DNA from 3 places in the Streptomyces sp. NPDC005863 genome. Region 1 is predicted to be linked to each of the others. Evidence: riboswitches for the same ligand, from Rfam matches in the RefSeq annotation. Region 1 holds a riboswitch; each other region holds the start of a gene.
What was found. A riboswitch is a leader RNA that binds a small molecule or an ion and turns the genes downstream of it on or off. The one in region 1 is predicted to bind cobalamin.
Positions count from the first base shown of each region.

Region 2: it holds a riboswitch for cobalamin, as region 1 does, so the genes downstream of both, ACFYO9_RS02695 (ribonucleoside-diphosphate reductase subunit alpha) here and ACFYO9_RS13635 (ABC transporter substrate-binding protein) in region 1, are expected to answer to the same signal.
Region 3: it holds a riboswitch for cobalamin, as region 1 does, so the genes downstream of both, cobN (cobaltochelatase subunit CobN) here and ACFYO9_RS13635 (ABC transporter substrate-binding protein) in region 1, are expected to answer to the same signal.

Region 1 covers NZ_JBIAII010000003.1:273,997-281,533, reverse strand. The annotation lists gene ACFYO9_RS13655 (alpha/beta fold hydrolase) at 1-803, shown strand, start outside; gene ACFYO9_RS13650 (HAD family hydrolase) at 890-2,047, opposite strand; gene ACFYO9_RS13645 (helix-turn-helix domain-containing protein) at 2,286-3,155, shown strand; gene ACFYO9_RS13640 (VOC family protein) at 3,152-3,643, shown strand; cobalamin riboswitch at 3,743-3,928, shown strand; gene ACFYO9_RS13635 (ABC transporter substrate-binding protein) at 3,994-5,067, shown strand; gene ACFYO9_RS13630 (iron chelate uptake ABC transporter family permease subunit) at 5,235-6,191, shown strand; gene ACFYO9_RS13625 (ABC transporter ATP-binding protein) at 6,188-7,000, shown strand; gene ACFYO9_RS13620 (metallophosphoesterase) at 7,102-7,537, shown strand, end outside.
Region 2 covers NZ_JBIAII010000001.1:642,769-650,305, reverse strand. The annotation lists gene ACFYO9_RS02705 (cytochrome P450) at 1-223, shown strand, start outside; gene ACFYO9_RS02700 (ribonucleotide-diphosphate reductase subunit beta) at 291-1,310, opposite strand; gene ACFYO9_RS02695 (ribonucleoside-diphosphate reductase subunit alpha) at 1,310-3,736, opposite strand; cobalamin riboswitch at 3,867-4,003, opposite strand; gene ACFYO9_RS02690 (GNAT family N-acetyltransferase) at 4,053-4,550, opposite strand; gene mctP (monocarboxylate uptake permease MctP) at 4,652-6,211, opposite strand; gene ACFYO9_RS02680 (DUF3311 domain-containing protein) at 6,286-6,555, opposite strand; gene ACFYO9_RS02675 (YbdD/YjiX family protein) at 6,677-6,874, opposite strand; gene ACFYO9_RS02670 (carbon starvation CstA family protein) at 6,871-7,537, opposite strand, start outside.
Region 3 covers NZ_JBIAII010000005.1:302,760-310,296, reverse strand. The annotation lists gene cobN (cobaltochelatase subunit CobN) at 1-3,014, opposite strand, end outside; cobalamin riboswitch at 3,050-3,182, opposite strand; gene ACFYO9_RS20420 (cobalamin biosynthesis protein CobG) at 3,301-4,758, shown strand; gene ACFYO9_RS20415 (precorrin-8X methylmutase) at 4,755-5,396, shown strand; gene ACFYO9_RS20410 (precorrin-2 C(20)-methyltransferase) at 5,393-6,934, shown strand.

The DNA of each region.
Region 1 (7,537 bases):
GTTTCGCCCGGCAGTTGCACGACGAGGGTCTTACGGTGCTCACCGTCGACCTGCGCGGCCAGGGCGAGGCCGCGCCGGACCCCGCGGGGCCGAGGCCGCTCGACCACGGTTACCGCGCGATCGTCGAGGAGGACCTCCCCGCGGTCGTCGCGGCGGTCCGGACCGAGCTCGGCCCCGAACCGCCGCTGCATCTGCTCGGTCACAGTCTCGGCGGACAACTCGCCCTGATCTACGCGGCGTTGACGCGCTCGCCCGAAAGGTCGGCGGGAGCCGGAGCCGGTGTCGGCGGCGGTAGCGGCGTCGGCGTGGACGGCGTGGCGATCGTCGCCACCGGCTCCGTCTGGTTCCGCGCCTTCGGCCCGCTGCGCGCCCCCGCCCGCTACCTCTTCCAGCTCCTGGTCACCGTCACGGCGACCGCGCTCGGCCGCTGGCCCGGCGCCCGGCTCGGCTTCGGCGGCGACCAGCCCAAGGGTGTCATGCGCGACTGGGCACGGCAGATGCGGACCGGCCGCTACAGCGCGAAGGGCTCCGCGCGTGACTACGAAACCGCCCTCCGCGCCCTGCGGTTGCCCGTCCTCGCGATCTCCGTCGACGAGGACACGTACGCCCCCGCGTCCGCCCTCGACCACCTCCTGGCCAAGGTTCCGCGGGCCCGTCTCACCCGCCGCCACTACACGTCGCAGGAGGCGGGCCGCAGGCTCGACCACTTCGCCTGGACCCGGGCGGGCGGCGCCCTCGCCAAGCGGGTGGCGGCGTGGACGGCCGAGGAGGAGACGGCGGGACGGGTCGCGCCGGGCAGCTGACGCGCTCGCCGCCGCCCGCTCCGTCACGGCCGGCCGACGAAGCCTCGCCCGAGGCCTCGGGCGAGGCCTCGCACGGGCCTCGGACGTCAGCCGATCTGATCCGGGGTGACCGTCAGCCACCGCTTGTCGGCGGTCACCTTCTGGCCCAGCTTCCGCTGCCGGTCGGCGTTCTTCTTCTTCATCCCGTCCAGCTGCTTCATGTACGCGTCCTTGCGGTTGACCCACACGCGCACACCGCCGTGCTCCACGTCGGCGGAGTGGAACAGCATCGGGCCGTCGCTGGAGGGCGTGTCGCCCGCGGCGAGGATCGGCTTCTTCCACTCGTCGATGTACGTGTTGATCGCCGCGGGCTTGCCCTCGTACCAGGTCAGCGGCGCCCACAGGTTCGGTGTCAGCTCGCGCTTCGCGAGCTTCGCGCGGTCCTTCTCGCCGAAGCGCCCCTCGGCGATCTCCTTGCGGGAGCTGGTCACCGCGCCGGTCTTGCGGTCCTTGAGCTGCATGGACACGCCGATGACGTTCTGCGGCTTCACGCCGTAGCCGTACTTCGGGTCCGCGAGGACCATCCGCACCAGGTCCTCACTGGCCGCGCTGACCACGTACACCTCGACGCCGTGCGCGCGCAGCGTCCTGTAGAGCTGCTGCATGCCGCGCGAGAACTCCGGCGGCTTCACCTCGGTCTTCGTGCGCTTGCCGTCCTCGTAGTACTCGGCCGGGATCGGCTTCTTGTACGCGAGGAGCTCGTCGACGTACCCCTTGAGCTCCTTCAGCGTGAAGCCGGAGAAGATCTGCGCGGCCCAGGGGTAGGAGACCTGGTCGTCCACGTCGCAGAGCCGCAGGTAGTAGCTGTAGAGGCTCTCCTTGTGACCGGGCTCGTCCTTGAAGGGGATGATCTTCAGGGACGGGTCCATCGTCTTGCGGGTGAGGACGCCCTTCATCTCCAGGAAGGGCAGCAGCGCCTCTTCGAGGTCGTTGCGGTACGTGGTGTTGTCCGCGTCGAAGACCGCGTACGCGCCCTTGTGGTCGTTCGCGGCGATGACCTTGCCGAGCCGCTTCGCGACCGGCTTCGGCCAGTGCGACAGCTCGCGTGCGGTGGCCGCCGAGGTGTCGGCGGCGCTCGCCTCGTCCGTCGGCCACAGGGCACTGCCCGCGAGGACGGCCGCGGCCAGCGCGCCGGTGGTGCCGATGAGGGCGAGCCTGCTCTTCGCCCGTACTGCCCGTGCGGCCTTCGCCGTGCGTACTGCCATGTCTCTACGTCCCTGCCGTTCCCTGAGAGCGGTGCGCGGCCCCGTCCGGAGCGGCGCGCAATGCTATGGGGCGCCACGCGCATTTCCCATGATCGAAGTCACCGTGCCGCGGGGGCATGCGGGAGATGAACAGGGGTAGGCACGAGGGGCGCCGATGCCGGGTTGCTGTATGCCCCCGGGGCCGGGTGCGGGGGCGTACGCCGCGACCGGACCGTACCCCGCCGCGCATACTGAACCCATGGGCACCCGAGAGTTCGTCCGGGCCGCGCCACGGCTCGACGGCATGGTCGTCTCCGCGGTCGGCTACCGCACCGCCGGGCAGCGCCCCGCCCTGCACCGCGGCCTGCCGTCGCCGTACCTGACGGTGATCTTCTCCCTCGACGGCGCCATCGCCACCGGCGACTCCCCGGACCGGGCCACGGGACCGGAGGCGGCGCGCACCGACATCGTGGTGGGCGGCCTGCACCAGAGCCCCGCCTACGTCGTCCAGCCCGAGCACGAGGCCGGCATCCAGCTCGCCGTGCACCCCCTCGCGGCCCGCGCGCTCCTCGGCGTGCCCGCGGCCGACCTGACCGGACAGCTCGTCGTCGCGGGCACGGACGTGTTCGGCGCCCGCGCGGCGGAGGTCCGCGAGCGGCTCTGCGAGCTGGACCGATGGGAGGACCGCTTCGCTCTCCTCTCCGGCTATCTGCGCCGGCTCGCGTCCGCCGACCGCGCGGCGGGCCCCGTACGGCCCGAGGTCGCCGAGGCCTGGGCGTGGCTGGCCCGGCACCGCGGCGCGGGCACGCTCGGCGGACTCTCCCGGCACGTCGCGCTCAGCGAGCGCCGGCTGACCGCGCTGTTCCGCGCCGAGACGGGACTCGGCCCGAAGCAGGCCGCCCGCCTGATGCGCTTCCAGCACGCGAAGGGCGCCGTGACCCGGGCCGTCGCGGCGGGCGACCGGCCCGACCTCGCCCGGGTCGCGGCCGACACCGGCTATTACGACCACTCCCACCTCGTCCGCGACTTCCGGCAGTACACGGGGGCGAGCCCGACCAGCTGGCTGGCCGAAGAGTGCCGGAATATCCAAGCCGGGGCCCATGGTGGAGGCGAAGACTCGAAGCCATGAACACCACACCGAACACACCGAACAGCCAGCCGGAACAGCGGCTGGACACCCCTGACACCCCCGACACCCCTGACACCCGCGTGACCCCCGCCCCCGCCATCTGGCCGGGCGTGCAGGCCGCGGACGCCCCCGCACTGATCGACTTCCTCGTCGGCACCGTCGGCTTCCTGCGCACGGCCGTCTACGAGGACGAGGGCCGCGTCGCCCACGCCCAGCTCGACTGGCCCGAAGGCGGCGGCATCATGCTCGGCTCGTACGACCCGGAGTCTGCGGCCACCTGCGGCAAGCCGGGCGGCGCGGGCGCCTACATCGTCACTGCCGAGGTGGACGCGCTGTACCGGCGCCTCACCGCGGCGGGCGTGGAGATCACCACCGAGATCGAGGACAAGCCGTACGGCAGCCGGGAGTTCGGCATCGCCGATCCGGAGGGCAACCGCTGGTCCTTCGGCACGTATCGCGGCGAGCCGCGCCCGGCGCCGACGGCCTGACCGAAGCCGGACCGACGGCCTGACCGTAGCCGGTCGGACGGCCTGACCGAAGCCGCACCGAACCGGGACCGGCGGCCGGAACGAGCGCGTGAAGGTGCGTGATAACTTGCGCAAGCCAGTCAAACCCACACCTGGGCCAGGGAATCCGGTGCGAATCCGGAACTGACGCGCAGCGGTGAGGGGGACGGGCGGGGCAACGGCCACTGGGCGTCTCAGGACGCCCGGGAAGGCGCCCCGCCCGGTCGATCCCGAGTCCGAAGACCTGCTGGCGCCTCCGTCCGCACACCGGGCGGCGGAGGTCGTGACGCAGGCCAGGCTCCGCGTATGAGCCGCGAGACCCAAGGGATCACGTGTCCTCGACAGCCCATATATCCGCGCCCGTGCGCCTGTCCGCCCTCCTCTGCGCCGCTCTGTTCACGCTCACCGCGTGCGGCGACGGCTCGGCGGGGAACACCGCGCGCTCCGGGAACGGGGACGGGGGCGGGGGCAAGAGCGCCGACGGCTATCCGGTCACGGTCGCCTCCTGCGGCAAGGAGGCGCAGGTCACGGCGCCGCCGCGACGGGCCGTCTCCCTCGACCAGGGTTCCACGGAGATCCTGCTCTCGCTCGGCCTCGCCGACCGGATGGCCGGGACCGGCACCTGGACCGACCCGGTCCTGAAGAACCTGGCGAAGGACAACGCGAAGGTCGAGCGGCTCTCCGACCGCTACCCCTCGCTGGAGAAGGTCCTCGACAAGGAGCCGGACTTCGTCAGCGCCTCCTTCCTCTTCACCGTCGGCAAGGGCGGGGTCGCCGACCGAGCGAAGTTCACCGAGCTCGGCGTCCCCGTCTACGTCTCGCCCAGCGACTGCGCGGGCAAGGACAACGACGGCGCCGGCGACGGCAAGCGCGTGCGGACCCTCACCATGGACACGGTCTACGGCGAGGTGCGCGACCTCGCCAAGATCTTCCACGTCGAGCGGCGCGGCGAGAAGCTGATCGCCGACATGAAGCGCCGGGTCACGAAGGCGACGAAAGACATCGACGCGTCCGACACGCGCATCCTGTACTGGTTCGCCAACTCCGACGCCCCGTACATGGCGGGCTGCTGCGGCGCCCCCGGCATCATCACCCGCGAACTCGGCGCGAAGAACGTCTTCGACGACACGCACGACGAGTGGCCGCAGATCAACTGGGAGACGGTCGCCGACCGCGACCCCGACGTGCTCGTCCTCGGCGACCTCACGCGCAAGTCGCAGTCGGCGGAGAGCGCGAAGGCGAAGATCAGGTTCCTGGAGACCAACCCTGCGACGAAGAACCTCACCGCGGTGAAGAAGAAGCGGTACGTCCTGCTCAGCGGCCAGGCGATGAACCCCACGATCCGTACGGTCGACGGCATCGAACAAGTGGCGGCGGGCCTGCGGAAGTTCAGGCTCGCCAAGTGACGGCGAGCGAGACGGCGCCGGGTACGGGAACGGGCACGGGTGCGGGCACAGGTACGGGTACGGGCACGGGCACGGGAGCCGTCCTCGATGACGCCGCCGGTGCCGCCCCCTCCCGCGTACGCCTGGGTCTGCTCTGGACGGCGGGCGTCGCCGCGCTCGTCCTGTCCATGTCCATGGCCGTCACCATCGGCCCCGCGGACATCTCCGTGCCCGACGTGTGGTCGACCGTCGCCGCCCACCTCGGCCTCGGCGACACCCCGCTCACCCCGATCAGGGACGGCATCGTCTGGAACCTGCGGATGCCCCGCACCCTGCTCGCCGCGGTCTGCGGCGCCGGCCTCGCGGTCTGCGGAGCCGTCATGCAGTCCCTGCTCCGCAACCCGCTCGCGGACCCCTTCGTCCTCGGGGTGTCCTCCGGGGCGTCCACGGGAGCGGTCGCGGTCGTCGTCCTCGGGGTCGGCGGGGGAGCGGTGTCGGTCTCGGCGGGCGCCTTCGTCGGCGCGCTCTGCTCCTTCGCGCTGGTGCTGCTCCTGAGCCACACCCTGGGCGACACAACGGACCGGGTCGTCCTGTCCGGTGTCGCCGCGATGCAGCTCTTCTCCGCGCTGACCTCGTTCGTGATCCTCACGGCGGGCGACGCCGAGACCACGCGGGGCGTGCTGTTCTGGCTCCTCGGCTCGCTCAGCGGAATCGGCTGGACCGACGTGTGGCTGTGCGCCGCGGTGCTCGCGGTGACGCTGCTCATCTGCCTCGCCCACGCCCGTACGCTCGACGCGTTCGCGTTCGGGCAGGAGGCGGCGGCGACGCTGGGCGTCCGGGTGGCCCGCACCCGGATCATTCTGCTCTGCACGACGGCGCTGCTGACGGCGGCGCTGGTCAGCTCGGCGGGCGCCATCGGCTTCGTCGGCCTGGTCCTGCCGCACGCGGCCCGCGCGTTCGTCGGCTCCGGGCACGCCAGGCTGCTCCCGGTCACGGCGCTGGCCGGCGCGGTCTTCCTGGTCTGGGTGGACACGCTGGCCCGCACGGCCCTGGACCCGCAGGAGGTCCCGGTCGGCGTGGTGACGTCGCTCATCGGCGTACCGGCGTTCGTGGCGGTGCTGTACCGGACGCGGAGGGTGTCGTGACGTACGACCTGGTCCGCACGGAAACGGCGGGCCCGCACACGGGGGTCCGCGCCGACCGGGTCAGCCGGGAGGCGGGCGGCCGCCTCGTGGTCGACGGCGTCAGCCTCGCCCCGCCCGACGGCGCCACCGTGGGGCTCCTCGGCCCCAACGGATCCGGCAAGTCCACGCTCCTGCGCATCCTCGCGGGCGTCCTCGCCCCGGCCTCCGGCGTGGTGACCCTGGACGGCCGCACGCTGGCCGACACGGGCCGCCGCGCGGTGGCGCGCCGGATCGCCGTGGTCGAGCAACACGCCACCACACAGGTCGAGTTGACCGTACGGGACGTCGTACGCCTGGGCCGAATCCCGCACCGCCGCGCGTGGTCCGCGCCCACGCCCCACGACGAGCGGGCGGTGCGCGAGGCGCTGGCGCGCACCGGGCTCACCGAACGCGCCGCGCAGGCCTGGCACACCCTGTCCGGCGGCGAGCGCCAACGCGTCCAGCTGGCCCGCGCACTCGCCCAGGAGCCCCGCGAACTCCTCCTCGACGAACCCACCAACCACCTCGACATCCAGCACCAGTTGGACCTGCTGGCCCTGGTCGCGGAGCTCCCCGTCACCAGCGTGATCGCACTGCACGACCTCAACCTGGCGGCGATGTTCTGCGACCACCTGCTGATCCTGAAGGACGGCACCGCGTACGCGGCGGGGCCCCCGGCCGAGGTGATCACCGAGAAACTGATCGCCGAGGTGTACGGGGTACGGGCGGTGGTGACCCAGGAGCCGGACGCGGGGGCGGGCCGCCCTTCGGTGCGGTTCCTGCGGGGCTGACGGCGGGACGAACCCGGGGCGCCACGCCCCCCGCAGACAGCAGGCCAAAGGCCGGCGGTTGGCTCTCCACCCGCCCCCTGCCCGCCCCATAGATTCGGGGCATGCCACTGCCCTCCGTGATAGCCCACCTGAGCGACACCCACCTCGACACCACCGCCCCCGACGCCGGCCGCAGCGTCGCCCGCACCCGCGCGGTCATGGACTACCTGAACGACCTCCCGTACGACCTGGACGCGGTGATCGTCACCGGCGACATCGCCGACCACGCCACCCCGTCCGAGTACGAGGCGGCCCGCAAGCTCCTGACGTCCCGTCACCCGTTGCTGACCTGCCCCGGAAACCACGACGAACGGCCCGCCTACCGCGAGCACTTGCTGGGTGAACCCGGTGGCGCGAGCGGGCGCACGAGGCCGATCAACACCTCCCACACCACGGACCGCTTCGTCCTGGCCCTGTGCGACACGTCCGTCCCCGGCGAGGACCACGGCAGACTGGAGGACGAGACCCTGACCTGGCTGTCGGACCTCCTCGCCGACA
Region 2 (7,537 bases), on a different contig from region 1:
TCCAGAACGCGCCGCCGCCGTACCGGAGTTCGCGATGATGCCGTTCAGTGTCGGCAACAGGAAGTGCCCCGGCGACCACTTCAGCCTGGCCGAACTCGCCCTGATCCTCGGGACGGTGGCCCCGAAGTGGCGCCTCGAACCGGTGGGGGAGACCGACACCGGCACCCGCGTCGGCATCACCCTGCACCCCAAGCGGCTCGTCCTGCGGGCCACCCCGCGCTGACCGCGGCCGTGTGCCCGCCCCGCCGAAGCCGACGGGACGGGCACAGGGAGGCCGCCGTGCGCCAGAGCTAGAACTCGTCGTCGAAGGAGACCGACCCCTCGACCGCGACCTGGTACGCGGAGGGCCGCCGCTCGAAGAAGTTGGTCAGCTCCTGGACGCCCTGCAGCTCCATGAAGGAGAAGGGGTTCTCCGAGCCGTAGACCGGCGCGAAGCCGAGGCGTTGCAGCCGCTGGTCGGCCACGCACTGCAGGTACTCGCGCATCGAGTCGGTGTTCATGCCGGGCAGACCGTCGCCGCACAGGTCACGGGCGAACTGCAGCTCGGCCTCGACGGCCTCCTTGAGCATGTCCGTGACCTGCTGCCGCAGCGCGTCGTCGAAGAGCTCGGGCTCCTCCTTGCGGACCGTGTCGACCACGTCGAAGGCGAAGCTCATGTGCATCGTCTCGTCGCGGAACACCCAGTTGGTGCCGGTGGCCAGGCCGTGCAGCAGGCCGCGGCTGCGGAACCAGTACACGTAGGCGAAGGCGCCGTAGAAGAAGAGCCCCTCGATGCACGCCGCGAAGCAGATCAGGTTCAGCAGGAAGCGGCGCCGGTCGGCCTTGCTCTCCAGGCGGTCCAGCTTCTCCACCGAGTCCATCCAGCGGAAGCAGAACTCGGCCTTCTCACGGATGGAGGGGATCTCCTCGACCGCGTCGAAGGCCGCCGCACGGTCCTCCGGGTCGGGCAGATAGGTGTCGAGCAGCGTCAGATAGAACTGGACGTGCACGGCCTCCTCGAAGAGCTGACGGCTCAAGTACAGCCGCGCCTCGGGGGAGTTGATGTGCTTGTAGAGGGTCAGCACGAGGTTGTTGGAGACGATCGAGTCGCCGGTCGCGAAGAACGCGACCAGCCGGCCGATCATGTGCTGCTCGCCGGGCGAGAGCTTGGCGAGGTCGGCGACGTCGGAGTGGAGGTCGACCTCCTCGACGGTCCAGGTGTTCTTGATCGCGTCCCGGTAGCGCTCGTAGAAGTCCGGGTAGCGCATGGGGCGCAGGGTCAGCTCGAAGCCCGGGTCGAGCAGGTTCTTCTCTGAGTTGGTGGTGCTCATTACTGGCAGGCCTCGCAGGACTCGGGGTTTTCCAGGGAGCAGGCGACGGCGTCTTCGGGGGTCGCCTGCGCGGGGACGGGGGCGGGGGCGGTGGCGGCCGTGTTCGAGCCGCCGGCCGCGCGCGCGATGCGGGTGGCGGGGCGCGAGCGCAGGTAGTACGTGGTCTTCAGGCCCTGCTGCCAGGCGTACGCGTACATCGAGGAGAGCTTGCCGATGGTCGGCGTCTCCAGGAACAGGTTGAGCGACTGCGCCTGGTCCAGGAACGGGGTGCGCGCGGCGGCCATGTCGATCAGGCCGCGCTGCGGCAGCTCCCACGCGGTGCGGTACAGCGCGCGGACGTCCGCCGGGATCCAGCTGAAGCCCTGCACCGAGCCGCTGGCCTCGCGCAGCGCCTCGCGGGTCTGCGCGTCCCAGACGCCCAGCCGCTTCAGCTCCTCCACCAGATAGGCGTTGACCTGGAGGAACTCACCCGAGAGCGTCTCGCGCTTGAAGAGGTTGGAGACCTGCGGCTCGATGCACTCGTACACGCCGGCGATGGACGCGATGGTCGCGGTCGGCGCGATGGCGAGCAGCAGCGAGTTGCGCATGCCGGTCGCGGCGATACGTTCCCGCAGCGCCGCCCACCGCTCCGGCCAGGTCAGCTCCACGTCGTAGTGGTCGGGGTGCAGGATGCCGCGTGCGGTGCGGGTCTTCTCCCAGGCGGGCAGCGGGCCGCTCCGCTCGGCGAGGTCGGCGGAGGCCTCGTACGCGGCGAGCATGATGCGCTCGGCGATGCGGGTGGAGAGGGCGCGCGCCTCGGGGGAGTCGAAGGGCAGCCGCAGCTGGAAGAAGACGTCCTGCAGACCCATCGCGCCGAGGCCCACCGGGCGCCACTTGGCGTTGGAGCGGCCGGCCTGCTCGGTCGGGTAGAAGTTGATGTCGACGACGCGGTCCAGGAAGGTGACGGCCGTGCGGACGGTCGCGTCGAGGCGCTCCCAGTCGATGTCGCCGTTCTCCACGAACGCGCCGAGGTTGACCGAGCCGAGGTTGCAGACCGCCGTCTCGCCGTCGTCCGTGACCTCCAGGATCTCCGTGCACAGGTTCGAGGAGTGCACGGTGTGGCCGGGCTCGGCGGTCTGGTTGGCGGTGCGGTTGGCGGCGTCCTTGAACGTCATCCAGCCGTTGCCGGTCTGCGCGAGGGTGCGCATCATGCGGCCGTACAGCTCACGGGCCGGGATGGTCTTCTTGGCCAGGCCCGCGGCCTCCGCCGCGCGGTACGCGGCGTCGAAGTCGTCGCCCCACAGGTCGACGAGGCCCGGCACGTCGGACGGCGAGAAGAGCGACCACGGCAGGTCGGCGGCGACCCGGCGCATGAACTCGTCCGGGATCCAGTGCGCGAGGTTGAGGTTGTGCGTGCGGCGCGCGTCCTCACCGGTGTTGTCGCGCAGCTCCAGGAACTCCTCGATGTCGGAGTGCCAGGTCTCCAGGTAGACCGCGGCCGCGCCCTTGCGCCGCCCGCCCTGGTTGACCGCGGCGACCGAGGCGTCCAGCGTCTTCAGGAACGGCACGATGCCGTTGGAGTGCCCGTTGGTGCCGCGGATCAGCGAACCGCGGGAGCGGATCCGGGAGTACGAGAGGCCGATGCCACCCGCGTGCTTGGAGAGCCGGGCGACCTGGTGGTAGCGGTCGTAGATCGAGTCCAGCTCGTCCAGCGGGGAGTCGAGGAGGTAGCAGGAGGACATCTGCGGGTGGCGGGTGCCGGAGTTGAAGAGCGTCGGCGAGGACGGCAGGTAGTCCAGGCGGCTCATCAGGCGGTACAGCGCGGCGACCTCGTCGAGCGCGCGGACGCTGCCGTCCTCGGCCAGGCCGCTCGCCACGCGCAGCATGAAGTGCTGCGGCGTCTCGATGACCTGCCGGGTGAGGGGGTGGCGCAGCAGATAGCGGCTATGCAGCGTGCGCAGGCCGAAGTAGCCGAAGCGGAAGTCGGCGCCGTCGGCGAGCGCGGTGTCCACGAGCGCGTCGAGCCGGGCGGCGTGCGCGGCGACGAAGTCGGCGGTGCGGTCGGCGATCAGGCCCTCGCGGTGGCCGACCGCGATCGACTCGGTGAAGGAGCGCACGCCCTGCGTGGCGGCCTCGGCGGCGACGGAGAGGGAGAGCAGCCGGGCGGCGAGCTTGGAGTACGCCGGGTCCTCGGAGATGAGCCCCGCGGCCGCCTCGGTCGCGAGCGTGCGCAGCTCCGCCTCGTCGGCCCTGGCCGAGCGGCCGCGCAGCGCGGCGGCGGCGACCCGGCCGGGGTCGGCGTCGGGGAGGTCGGCGGTGAGGTCGGTCAGGGTGCGCAGCAGCGCGGTCCCCGGCGCGTCGGCACCCTCGGTGCTGTCGGTGCTGTCGGTGCTGGCACTGGGTCGCGGTGCCCGCGCTGACGCAGGTTCGGCAGGCGCGATGGTCACGTGGAGCTCTCCCTCGCTCGGCTCTGGGCCTGCGCGAGGGGACGGCACACACGGGCGCACCCGGACAGGGCGGCGTACCGCGTCCACCGGCCCATTCCACGAGGCCCGGACGGTCGGCACCCGGGCCGGACGGCACGGGTGCGCTGCCGGCAGGTCTTCGGACTCCGCGTACGACAAAGGCGTACACGTCCACCGTTGCGGGACAGTTCCGGACTTGCACCGGATTCCCCTGCGGCGACAGCGAGCACGAGCATACATCTTGTGTCGGCTCGCGGAAGCAGGCCCACATCTTGTGTCGGATCGCGGAGGGTGGGGCCTAGAGTGTCAACGCGTAGGTGAGCAGCGGGAGGTCGGGCAGCGGGCACCAGTCGCGCTCCGGGGTCCGCACGAAGCCGAGGCGTTCGTAGAGCCGGTGTGCGGTCCGCATGGAGGGCGAGGAGGACAGCACGAGCCGGCGCCTGCCCGCCTCCCTGGACCGCTGCAGGCATGCGCGGACGAGCAGTTCGCCGACCCCGCGGCCGCGCGCCGCGGGCGAGACCGCCAGCATGCGGATCTCCGTCTCGTCGCCCCGCGCGATGTCGGCCAGCGCGCCGCCGGACGGCACGAAGGTGACCCCGCCGAGCAGCGCGCCGTCGTCCGCCACGGCCACCAGGATCTCGGCGTGCGCCGCGCGCCCCGCCACGTCCCGCAGCACGGGCAGGTAGTGGTCCTCCGCGCCGTAGTCCAGGTGTCCGTCGTCGAGATAGGCCTGCGCGGTGAGGTCGCCCAGCGCCGCGTACTCCTCGGGGTGTGCCGCTCTGATCGTGATGTCCATGGGGCGCAGTGTGCAACAGCGCACGACAAAGGGCCGCCGGTTTTCCGGCGGCCCTCGTGCGTCGGCGGTGCGGGAGCGGACTCAGCCCCGCGGGAGCGGGGTCAGTGGCCGGCGCCCGCGGTGGCCGGGGGCAGTTCCTCCACGACGCCGGGGTCGCCCGCGTCCGCCGTGTAGTCCTCCGGAGACGTCTCGTCGACGCCCTCGGGGGCCTTCAGCGCCTTCAGGACGAAGGTGAGGACCACGGTGACCACCACGTTCAGGACGAAGGCGGTGAGGCCGATGTAGCCGATCTCGCCGATGCCGGGGATCGTGTCGGACGAGCCGCCGAAGTGCTTCTGCGTGGGCGAGGCGACGCCGTACGCGGCCAGCGTGCCGTAGACCATGCCGACCGCCCATCCCGCGAGCAGCGCCCAGCGGTGGAACCACCGGGTGAACAGGCCGCCGACCAGCGCGGGCATGGTCTGCAGGATCCAGATGCCGCCGAGCAGCTGGAAGTTGATCGCCACGGTCTTGTCCATGCCGAGGACGAAGATGAGGGCGCCCACCTTCACCAGGAGCGAGACCAGCTTGGAGACCTTGGTCTCCTGCTCGGGCGTCGCGTCGGGCTTGATGAAGTCCTTGTAGATGTTGCGGGTGAAGAGGTTCGCGGCCGCGATGGACATGATCGCGGCGGGCACGAGCGCGCCGATGCCGATCGCGGCGAAGGCGACGCCGGTGAACCAGTCGGGGAACATGTCCTCGAAGAGCTGCGGGATGGCCAGCTGACCGTTGTCGACCTTGACCCCGGCCGCGATCGCCATGAAGCCGAGCAGCGCGAGCAGGCCCAGCATCAGCGAATAGAGCGGCAGGATCGTGGTGTTGCGGCGGATGACGTTGCGGTTCTTGGAGGAGAGCGTCGCCGTGATCGAGTGCGGGTACATGAAGAGCGCGAGCGCCGAGCCGAGCGCCAGCGTCGCGTACGTCCACTGGCCGGCCTCGGGCGGCGCGAGGGCGCCGCGCGGTTTGCCCGTGCCCTCGTTGACCACCCCGAAGGCGTCGCCGGCCTTGGCGAAGATGTCGTCGAAGCCGCCGAGCTTGATCGGGATGTAGATGATCGCGACGGTGATGACGAGGTAGATCAGCCCGTCCTTCACGAACGCGATCAGCGCGGGCGCGCGCAGCCCCGAGGAGTACGTGTACGCGGCGAGCACCGCGAACGCGATCAGCAGCGGCAGGTCCTTGACGAACCAGTTGGTGTCCGGGCCGCCACCGATGCCCATGACGTCGAGAACGGCCTGGATGCCGACCAGTTGGAGCGCGATGTACGGCATCGTGGCGAGGATGCCGGTGACCGCGACGGCCAGCGAGAGACCCTTGGAGCCGAACCGCCCGCGCACGAAGTCCGAGGTGGTCACGTAGCCGTGCTTGTGCGAGACCGACCACAGGCGCGGCAGGAAGGTGAAGATCAGCGGGTAGACGAGGATCGTGTACGGGACGGCGAAGAAGCCCGCCGCGCCCGCCGCGTAGATCGCCGCCGGGACGGCCACGAAGGTGTACGCGGTGTACAGGTCGCCGCCGAGCAGGAACCAGGTGACCCAGGTGCCGAACGACCGGCCGCCCAGGCCCCATTCGTCCAGGGACTGCGTCTCGGCCCTGCGCCAGCGCGCGGCCAGGAAGCCCATCGCCGTGACCGCGACGAAGAAGAAGATGAAGACCCCGAGGGCGACGCCGTTCACGCCGCCCGATGCGAGTGTGGTCACTTTCCGGCACCCCCCTGGGCCTGCGCGGCCTTGCGGGAGCGCTGGTCACGCTGCCACAGCTTGTACGCGGTCATCGTCAGCACCGTGGAGATGAGCACCCACAGCATCTGGTACCAGTAGAAGAACGGGATGCCGATCAGGGCCGGGTCGATCTTGGCGTAGGAGCTCACCCACAGCATCGCCACGAAGGGCGCGACAAGGCAGACGGCGATGACCACGCGGACCGGTGTGACGACCGGTCTGTTCACTTCCGGCGCATCTGACATGTCGCGGCTCCGTTCCCTCACTTATCCCATGCTTAACGTGCGGGAAATCTAAGCCACAGTCTCGCGGTATGGAACCCCCGTCCGGATAACGGACGGGTCACCCTCCGTGCGATGTCCCTGCTCAGCAGCAGCGGAACCCCTGCCGGGGGTCCGACTCCTGCTGGTCCGTCCGCATCCGCTCGAATGCGCGTCGGCTGGGGACGGTTGCGTCCGGATGGTCCCTGCGGATATGAGCCACGTACCGCTCGTAGGCGCTCTCGTCCGTCAACTCCCTGACGTACCAGCGCATCCAGCGCACTCCGCGCAGCAGCCAGGTCACGGCGTCACACCCTCGCGGTCCCGCTCGCGCCGTTCCTCCTCTTTCTCCTCGCGGGTCGCGAAGAGTCCGGCCGGGGCGGTCAACCGCGATTCCACGTACGGGGCTTCCGTGAGCCGGGAGGCCTCGGGGGCGCGGACGTGCCGGACGCAGACGCGTGCGGCGTCCACGATCACGACGACGACGAGCAGCGCGAGCACCGCCGAAAGGACGCCGTCCACCGTGGAGTTGGTGACGACGGTGTGCATGTCGTCCATGGTCTTGGCGGGCGGCAGGATCTTCCCGTCGTCGATGGCGTCCCGGTAGTCGGCGCGCTGCTGGAAGAAGCCGACGCGCGGATCGTCGGAGAACACCTTCTGCCAGCTCGCGGTGAGCGTGACCGTCGCGTCCCAGGCGAGCGGAACCGCGGTGATCCAGGCCCACTTGAGGCGGCCGGACTTGACCAGCAGCGTGGTGCAGAGCGCGAGGGCGACGGCGGCGAGCAGCTGGTTGGCGATGCCGAAGATCGGGAAGAGCTGGTTGATCCCGCCGAGCGGCTCGTGCACGCCGACCCACAGGAAGTATCCCCACAGGCCGGTGACGGCGGCGCTGGTCAGCAGCAGACCCGGCTTCCAGCTCATGTTTCTGAAGGGTTTGTAGAGGTTGCCCAGCATGTCCTGGAGCATG
Region 3 (7,537 bases), on a different contig from region 1:
CCGTACGCGTAACCGCCCCACACCGTGTACACCTCGGCGAGGTCGGCGTCGGTGCGCCAGTCGCGGGAGTCGATGAGCTGCAGCAGGCCCGCGCCGTACGTGCCGGGGCGGGAGCCGAAGATGCGGGTGGTGGCCCGGCGTTCGTCGCCGTGCTCGGCGAGGTCGGCCTGGGCGTGGGCGCGGACGTGGTTGCGGTCGGCGGGCTCGTCCAGGGCGGCGGCGAGCCGTACCGCGTCGTCGAGCAGGCCGATGGTGTGCGGGAACGCGTCGCGGAAGAACCCCGAGATGCGCAGCGTCACGTCGATGCGCGGGCGGCCCAACTCCTCGTACGGGATGGCCTCCAGGCCGGTGACGCGGCGCGACGCGTCGTCCCAGACGGGGCGGACGCCGAGCAGCGCCATGGCCTCCGCGACGTCGTCGCCCGCGGTGCGCATCGCGCTCGTGCCCCACAGCGACAGGCCGACGGAGGTGGGGTACGCGCCGTTGTCGGACTTGTACCGCTCCAGCAGGGAGTCGGCCAGCGCCTGGCCGGTCTCCCACGCGAGGCGGGACGGGACGGCCTTGGGGTCGACCGAGTAGAAGTTGCGGCCGGTCGGCAGGACGTTGACCAGGCCGCGCAGCGGGGAGCCCGAGGGGCCCGCGGGGACGAAGCCGCCGTTCAGGGCGTGCACCGCGTGGTCGAGCTCGGCGGTCGTGCCTGCGAGGCGCGGGACGACCTCGCGGGCCGCGAACTCCAGGACGGCGGCGACCTGTTCACCCTGGTCGGTGGGGAGCGCGGCGAGGTCCCAGTCCGCGTCGTCCATCGCCTGGACCAGCGCGCGGGCCTTCTCCTCGGCCTCGTCGGCGCCGGTGCGGGTCGCCGCGGACTCGTCGAGACCGAGGGCCTCGCGCAGACCCGGCAGTGCGGTGGTGCCGCCCCAGACCTGGCGGGCCCGCAGGATCGCGAGGACGAGGTTGACGCGGTCGGCGCCGGCCGGGGCCGCGCCCAGCACGTGCAGACCGTCGCGGATCTGCATGTCCTTGATCTCGCAGAGCCAGCCGTCGACGTGCAGCAGGAAGTCGTCGAAGCCGTCGTCGTCCGGACGGTCCTCCAGACCCAGGTCGTGGTCGAGCTTGGCGGCCTGGATGAGCGTCCAGATCTGCGCGCGGATCGCGGGCAGCTTCGCCGGGTCCATGGAGCTGATCTGGGCGTACTCGTCGAGGAGTTGCTCCAGGCGCGCGATGTCGCCGTAGGAGTCGGCGCGCGCCATCGGCGGCACCAGGTGGTCGATGAGCGTGGCGTGCACGCGGCGCTTGGCCTGTGTGCCCTCGCCCGGGTCGTTGACCAGGAACGGGTAGATCAGCGGCAGGTCGCCGAGTGCGGCGTCCGGGCCGCAGGCGGCGGAGAGGCCCGCGTTCTTGCCGGGCAGCCACTCCAGGTTGCCGTGCTTGCCGAGGTGGATCATCGCGTCGGCGCCGAAGCCGCCGTCGGAGTCGGCGGCCGCGATCCAGCGGTACGCCGCCAGGTAGTGGTGCGACGGCGGCAGATCCGGGTCGTGGTAGATCGCGATCGGGTTCTCGCCGAAGCCGCGCGGCGGCTGGATGAGGATGAGCAGGTTGCCGCGGCGCAGGGCGGCGAGCACGATGTCGCCCTCCGGGTCGCCGCCGTCGCCCACCCGGGACCTGTCCAGGAACATCTCGCCGGGCGGCGGCCCCCAGTGGCCCTCGACGGACTCGCGCAGCTCCGCGGGGAGCGTCGCGTACCACCGCTTGTAGTCGGCGGCCGGGATGCGCACCGGGTTGGCGGCGAGCTGCTCCTCGGTCAGCCACTCCTGGTCGTGGCCGCCCGCGTCGATCAGGGCGCGGATCAGCTCGTCGCCGTCGCCGGAGACCAGGCCGGGGATGTCGGCCTCGGGCCCGAAGTCGTACCCCTCGGCGCGCAGCCTGCGCAGCAGCGCCACGGCGGAGGCGGGGGTGTCGAGGCCGACCGCGTTGCCGATGCGGGAGTGCTTGGTCGGGTAGGCGGAGAGGACCAGCGCGAGGCGCTTGTCGGCGGCCGGGATGTGCTTGAGGCGGGCGTGCCGCACGGCGATGCCGGCGACGCGGGCCGCGCGCTCGGCGTCGGCCACGTACGCGGGGAGCCCGTCCTCGTCGATCTCCTTGAAGGAGAAGGGCACCGTGATGAGGCGGCCGTCGAACTCCGGCACCGCGATCTGGCTCGCGGCGTCGAGCGGCGAGACGCCCTCGTCGTTCTCCTCCCAGGCGGAGCGCGACCCGGTCAGGCAGAGCGCCTGGAGGATCGGCACGTCCAGGCCGGACAGGGCGCCCGCGTCCCACGACTCGTCGTCGCCGCCCGCGGAGGCCTCGGCGGGCCTGGTGCCGCCGGCCGCGAGGACGGTGGTCACGATGGTGTCGGCGGCGCGCAGCGCGTCGATCAGCTCGGGCTCGGGGGCGCGCAGCGAGGCCACGTACAGCGGCAGCGGGCGGGCCCCGGCGTCCTCGATCGCGCCGCACAGGGCGTCCACGAAGGCGGTGTTGCCGCTCATGTGGTGGGCGCGGTAGTAGAGCACCGCGACGGTCGGGCCCTCGACGTCCGCGCGGGCCGTGCGCTCCAGCGGGCCCCAGGACGGGGCGGGCGCGGGCGGCTCGAAGCCGTGGCCGGTGAGCAGCACGGTGTCGCAGAGGAAGCGGGCCAGCTGCTCCAGGTTGGCGGGGCCGCCGTGCGCCAGGTAGGCGTGCGCCTCGGCGGCGATGCCGACCGGCACGGTGGAGGACGCCATCAGCTGGGCGTCGGGTGCCTGTTCGCCGGTGAGCACGACGACCGGGAGGCCGGTGGCGATGAGCTGGTCGAGGCCGTCCTGCCAGGCGCGGACACCGCCGAGGAGGCGTACGACGACGAGGTCGACGCCGTCGAGCAGGGCGGGCAGCCCGTCGAGGTCCAGGCGCGAGGGGTTGGCGAACCGGTAGTCGACCGGGCCTCCCGCCGCGCGGGCGCTGAGCAGGTCGGTGTCGGAGGTCGACAACAGCAGAAGCATGCGGGCGCAGGCCTTCCTCGGGGTGTCCGCGCCCCGGGTGGTCGTATGGACGGCGGGAGTTCCTGGCTCACCCCACGGGTGGGGCTCACAGTGGCGGGACCGCGCCGGATTCGCACCGGGCTTCCTCCCTCGGGTCCTGGTGGACCCACGCCGTCGCTGGCGTCGACGGGCTCGGCGCCCGCCGCCTGCATAGTAAGTCCTGCCCGCCGCGAGCGGGGCGGCCACCTGCCGGGACGGCCCGTCTCGGGAGGCGACCGGCCGGATCGGCGTGGGTATGCTCGCCGCCATGCCGCCCACCCGAGCACCCTCCCCAGACCAGGGCGAATACCCCATACGTGACCGGGGTGACGCCTGCCCCGGAGCGCTCCGCCTGCACCTCGCCGACGACGGCCGCCTGGCCCGACTCCGGCTGCCCGGCGGCCTCTTGACGGGCCATCAGGTCGAGGTGCTCGCCGACGTGGCGGAGCGCCTGGCGGACGGCAACCTCAGCATCACCTCGCGGGGCAACATCGAGCTGCGCGGGCTCGGCGAGGCCTGCGGCGGCGAACTCTCCCGCCTGCTCACCGGGGCGGGCCTGCTGCCCTCGGAACGGCACGAGCGCGTCCGGAACGTGGTGGCGTCCCCGCTGGCCACGACGGACGGACTCGGCCACGCCGACGTGCAGTTGTGGGCCCGTGAGCTGGACGGACTCCTCTGCGGGGCGGAGTGGGCGACGCAGCTCTCCGGCCGCTTCCTGTTCGTCTTGGACGACGGCCGCGGGGACGTGGCCGGGCTGGGCGGCGATGTGACCTTGATCGCAGAATCGGGGGGTACGGCGGTCGTACGGGTCGCGGGGCGCGCCGTCCGCATCGCCGCGACCGACGCACCGCGCGCGGCCCTCGCCGCCGCCGGCGCCTTCCTGGACGAGGCCCGCGAGGCGGGCAACGGCGCGTGGCGGGTACGGGAGCTGCCGGCGGGGCGGGACGTGGATGTGGCGGGGGCGTTGAAGGGGGCGGGGGTTGCGGTGGCCGCTGCGGCGGGGGCGGGGGTCGGCTTGCCGGACGCGTTGGTCGCCACCGGGAAGGCGCCCGCCGGCCCGTCGGACGTGCCGGTCGCCGCTGGTGAGGCACCGGCCGGTTTCCCGGACGTGCCGGTCGCCGGCGCTGAGGCGCCCGTCGGCCTCCCGGACGTACCCGTCACCGGTCCGCCCGTACCCGTACCCGTCGCCATCCCGGACGTACCCGTCACCGGTCCGCCATCACCCGGCGTCCACGGGCGGGCCGTCCTCGTCGGTGCGCCGCTCGGGCGGGTGAGCGTCGACGCGTGGCGGGCGCTGTTGCCGTTGCCCGGCGACGAGCTGCGGGTCACGCCCTGGCGCGGCTTCGTGCTGCCCGGCTTCGCCGACGACGTCGCCGCCCGGGAACGGCTTGCCGCGCTCCGCGGCGCCGGATACCTCACCACCCCCGACGCGCCCTGGCTCGGCGTCGGCGCCTGCACCGGCCGCCCCGGCTGCGCCAAGTCCCGCGCTGACGTCCGCGCGGACGCCGTGCCGGGCCCCGGCGGCCTTCCCGTCCACTGGTCCGGCTGCGAACGGCGCTGCGGCCACCCGCACGGGGCGTGGGTCGACGTACTCGCCACCGGCGAAGGGCGGTACGAGGTCACGGTGCACGCCCCCGGCGAGGAACCCGCACGGGTCACGGGCACAACCCTGACCGAGACGGTCACCACCGCACGTACCACCACGAAAACCACGGCCACGAGATGAGCGAGAGCACAGTGTTCGACTACGAGAAGGACGGCGCGGCGATCTACCGCGAGTCCTTTGCCACCATCCGCGCGGAGGCGGACCTCAAGGGTCTGCCCGCCGACGTCAGCCAGGTCGCGGTCCGGATGATCCACGCCTGCGGGATGGTCGACCTCGTGCGCGACCTCTCGTACAGCCCGCGCGTGATCGCCGACGCCCGCAAGGCGCTGCGCGACGGCGCGCCGATCCTGTGCGACGCGAACATGGTCGCGAGCGGCGTCACGCGCAAGCGGCTGCCCGCCGGCAACGACGTGATCTGCACCCTCGCCGACCCGTCCGTGCCGGATCTCGCGGCGCGCCTCGGCACCACCCGCAGCGCCGCCGCCCTCGAACTCTGGCGCGACCGCCTCGAAGGGGCGGTCGTGGCCATCGGCAACGCGCCCACCGCCCTCTTCCGCCTCCTGGAGATGATCGAGGAGGGCGCGCCCCGCCCGGCCGCCGTCCTCGGCATCCCGGTCGGCTTCGTCGGCGCGGCCGAGTCCAAGGACGCGCTCGCGGCCCACCACGCGGGCCTGGAGTACCTGGTCGTACGGGGACGTCGCGGCGGCAGCGCGATGGCCGCGGCGGCGATCAACGCGATTGCGAGCGAGACGGAATGAGCGGCGTGCCCACCGAACAGGCCCCGCGGGGCCGCCTCTACGGGGTCGGGCTCGGCCCCGGCGACCCGTCCCTGATGACGTTGCGCGCCGCCGAGGTGATCGCGGCGGCCGACGTCGTGGCGTACCACTCGGCGCGGCACGGCCGTTCCATCGCCCGCTCGATCGCGGCCGCGCACCTGCGCGCCGACCACATCGAGGAGGCGCTGGTCTACCCCGTCACCACGGAGCGGACCGACCATCCCGGCGGCTACCGGGGCGCGCTCGACGCGTTCTACGAGGAGGCCGCGGCCCGCCTCGCCGCCCACCTCGACGCGGGCCGCACGGTCGCCGTCCTCGCCGAGGGCGACCCGCTCTTCTACGGCTCCTACCAGCACATGCACAAGCGCCTCGCGCACCGCTACCCGACCGAGGTGATCCCCGGCGTCACCTCGGTGAGCGCGGCGGCGGCCCGGCTCGGCGAGCCGCTGGTGGAGGCCGAGGAGGTGCTCACGGTCCTGCCCGGCACGCTCCCGGAGGAGGAGCTCGCGGCGCGTCTCGCGGCGACGGACTCGGCGGTCGTCATGAAGCTGGGCCGCACGTTCGGCAAGGTGCGGGGCGCGCTGGAGAGCGCGGGCCGCCTCGACGAGGCGCGCTATGTCGAGCGGGCCACCATGGCGGGCGAACGCACCGGCCGGCTGGCCGACGTGGACCCGGAGTCGGTGCCGTACTTCTCCGTGGCGGTGCTGCCGAGCCGGGTGGCGCCGCTGACGGGCGGCCCCGCGCCGGAGCCGGCCGCCGGGTCGGCGCGCGGCGAGGTCGTGGTGGTCGGCACCGGCCCCGCGGGTCCGCTGTGGCTGACCCCCGAGTCGCGCGGCGCGCTCGCCGCCGCGGACGACGTGGTCGGCTACACCACGTACGTCGACCGGGTGCCGCACCGTCCCGGCCAGCGCCGGCACGGCTCCGACAACCGGGTCGAGTCCGAACGCGCGGAGTACGCACTGGAGTTGGCGCGCCGCGGTCGACGGGTGGCCGTCGTCTCGGGCGGCGACCCCGGCGTCTTCGCGATGGCCACGGCGGTCCTGGAGGTCGCCTCGCAGGACGCCTACGAGGACGTCCCCGTACGGGTGCTCCCCGGGGTGACCGCCGCCAACGCGGCCGCCGCCCGCGCGGGCGCCCCGCTCGGCCACGACTACGCCACGCTCTCCCTCTCCGACCGCCTCAAGCCCTGGGAGGTCATCGCGGAACGCCTGGCCGCGGCGGCCGCGGCGGACCTGGTCCTCGCCCTCTACAACCCCGGCTCGCGCAGCCGCACCTGGCAGGTGGGCAAGGCCCGCGAACTGCTCCTGGAACACCGCACCCCCGACACCCCGGTGGTACTGGGCCGGGACGTGGGCGGCCCCGAGGAGAGCGTCCGGATCGTTCGCCTGGGCGACCTGGACCCGGCGGACGTGGACATGCGCACACTCCTGATCGTCGGCTCCTCCCAGACCCGGTGGGTCAGGCGGCGCGGGGGCAAGGAGCAGATCGTGTGGACACCGCGGCGGTATCCCGAGGGCTAGCCCCCTGGTGTGTCGCCTGCGGGCGCGCCGTGGCCGATCGCGCAGTTCCCCGCGCCCCTGAAAGCACGGGTCCGCGCCCCTTAAGGGGCGCGGGGAACTGCGCGCCCAGCCCCCACCCAGGGTCAGCCGCACACGTCCCGCACCGGGTGACGGGCGCCCGTCGTGTGGCACCCGCCCGGGCCCACCTAGGGGCGCGGGGAACTGCGCGACAAGCCCCCACCCAGGGTCAGGCGCACACGTCCCGCGCCGGGTGACGGGCGCCCGCCGTGGGGCGTCCGCCCGGGACCACCTCAGGGGCGCGGGGAACTGCGCATTCAGCCCCCCCAGGGTCAGCCGCACACGTCCCGCACCGGGTGACGGGCGCCCATCGTGGGGCACCGGCCCAGGCCCACCTCAGGGGCGCGAGGAACTGCGCAATCAGCCCCCACCCAGGGGCAGGCGCACACGTCCCGCACCGGGTGACGGGCGCCCATCGTGGGGCACCGGCCCAGGCCCACCTCAGGGGCGCGAGGAACTGCGCAATCAGCCCCCACCCAGGGGCAGGCGCACACGTCCCGCACCGGGTGACGGGCGCCCGCCGTGGGGCGTCCGCCCGGGACCACC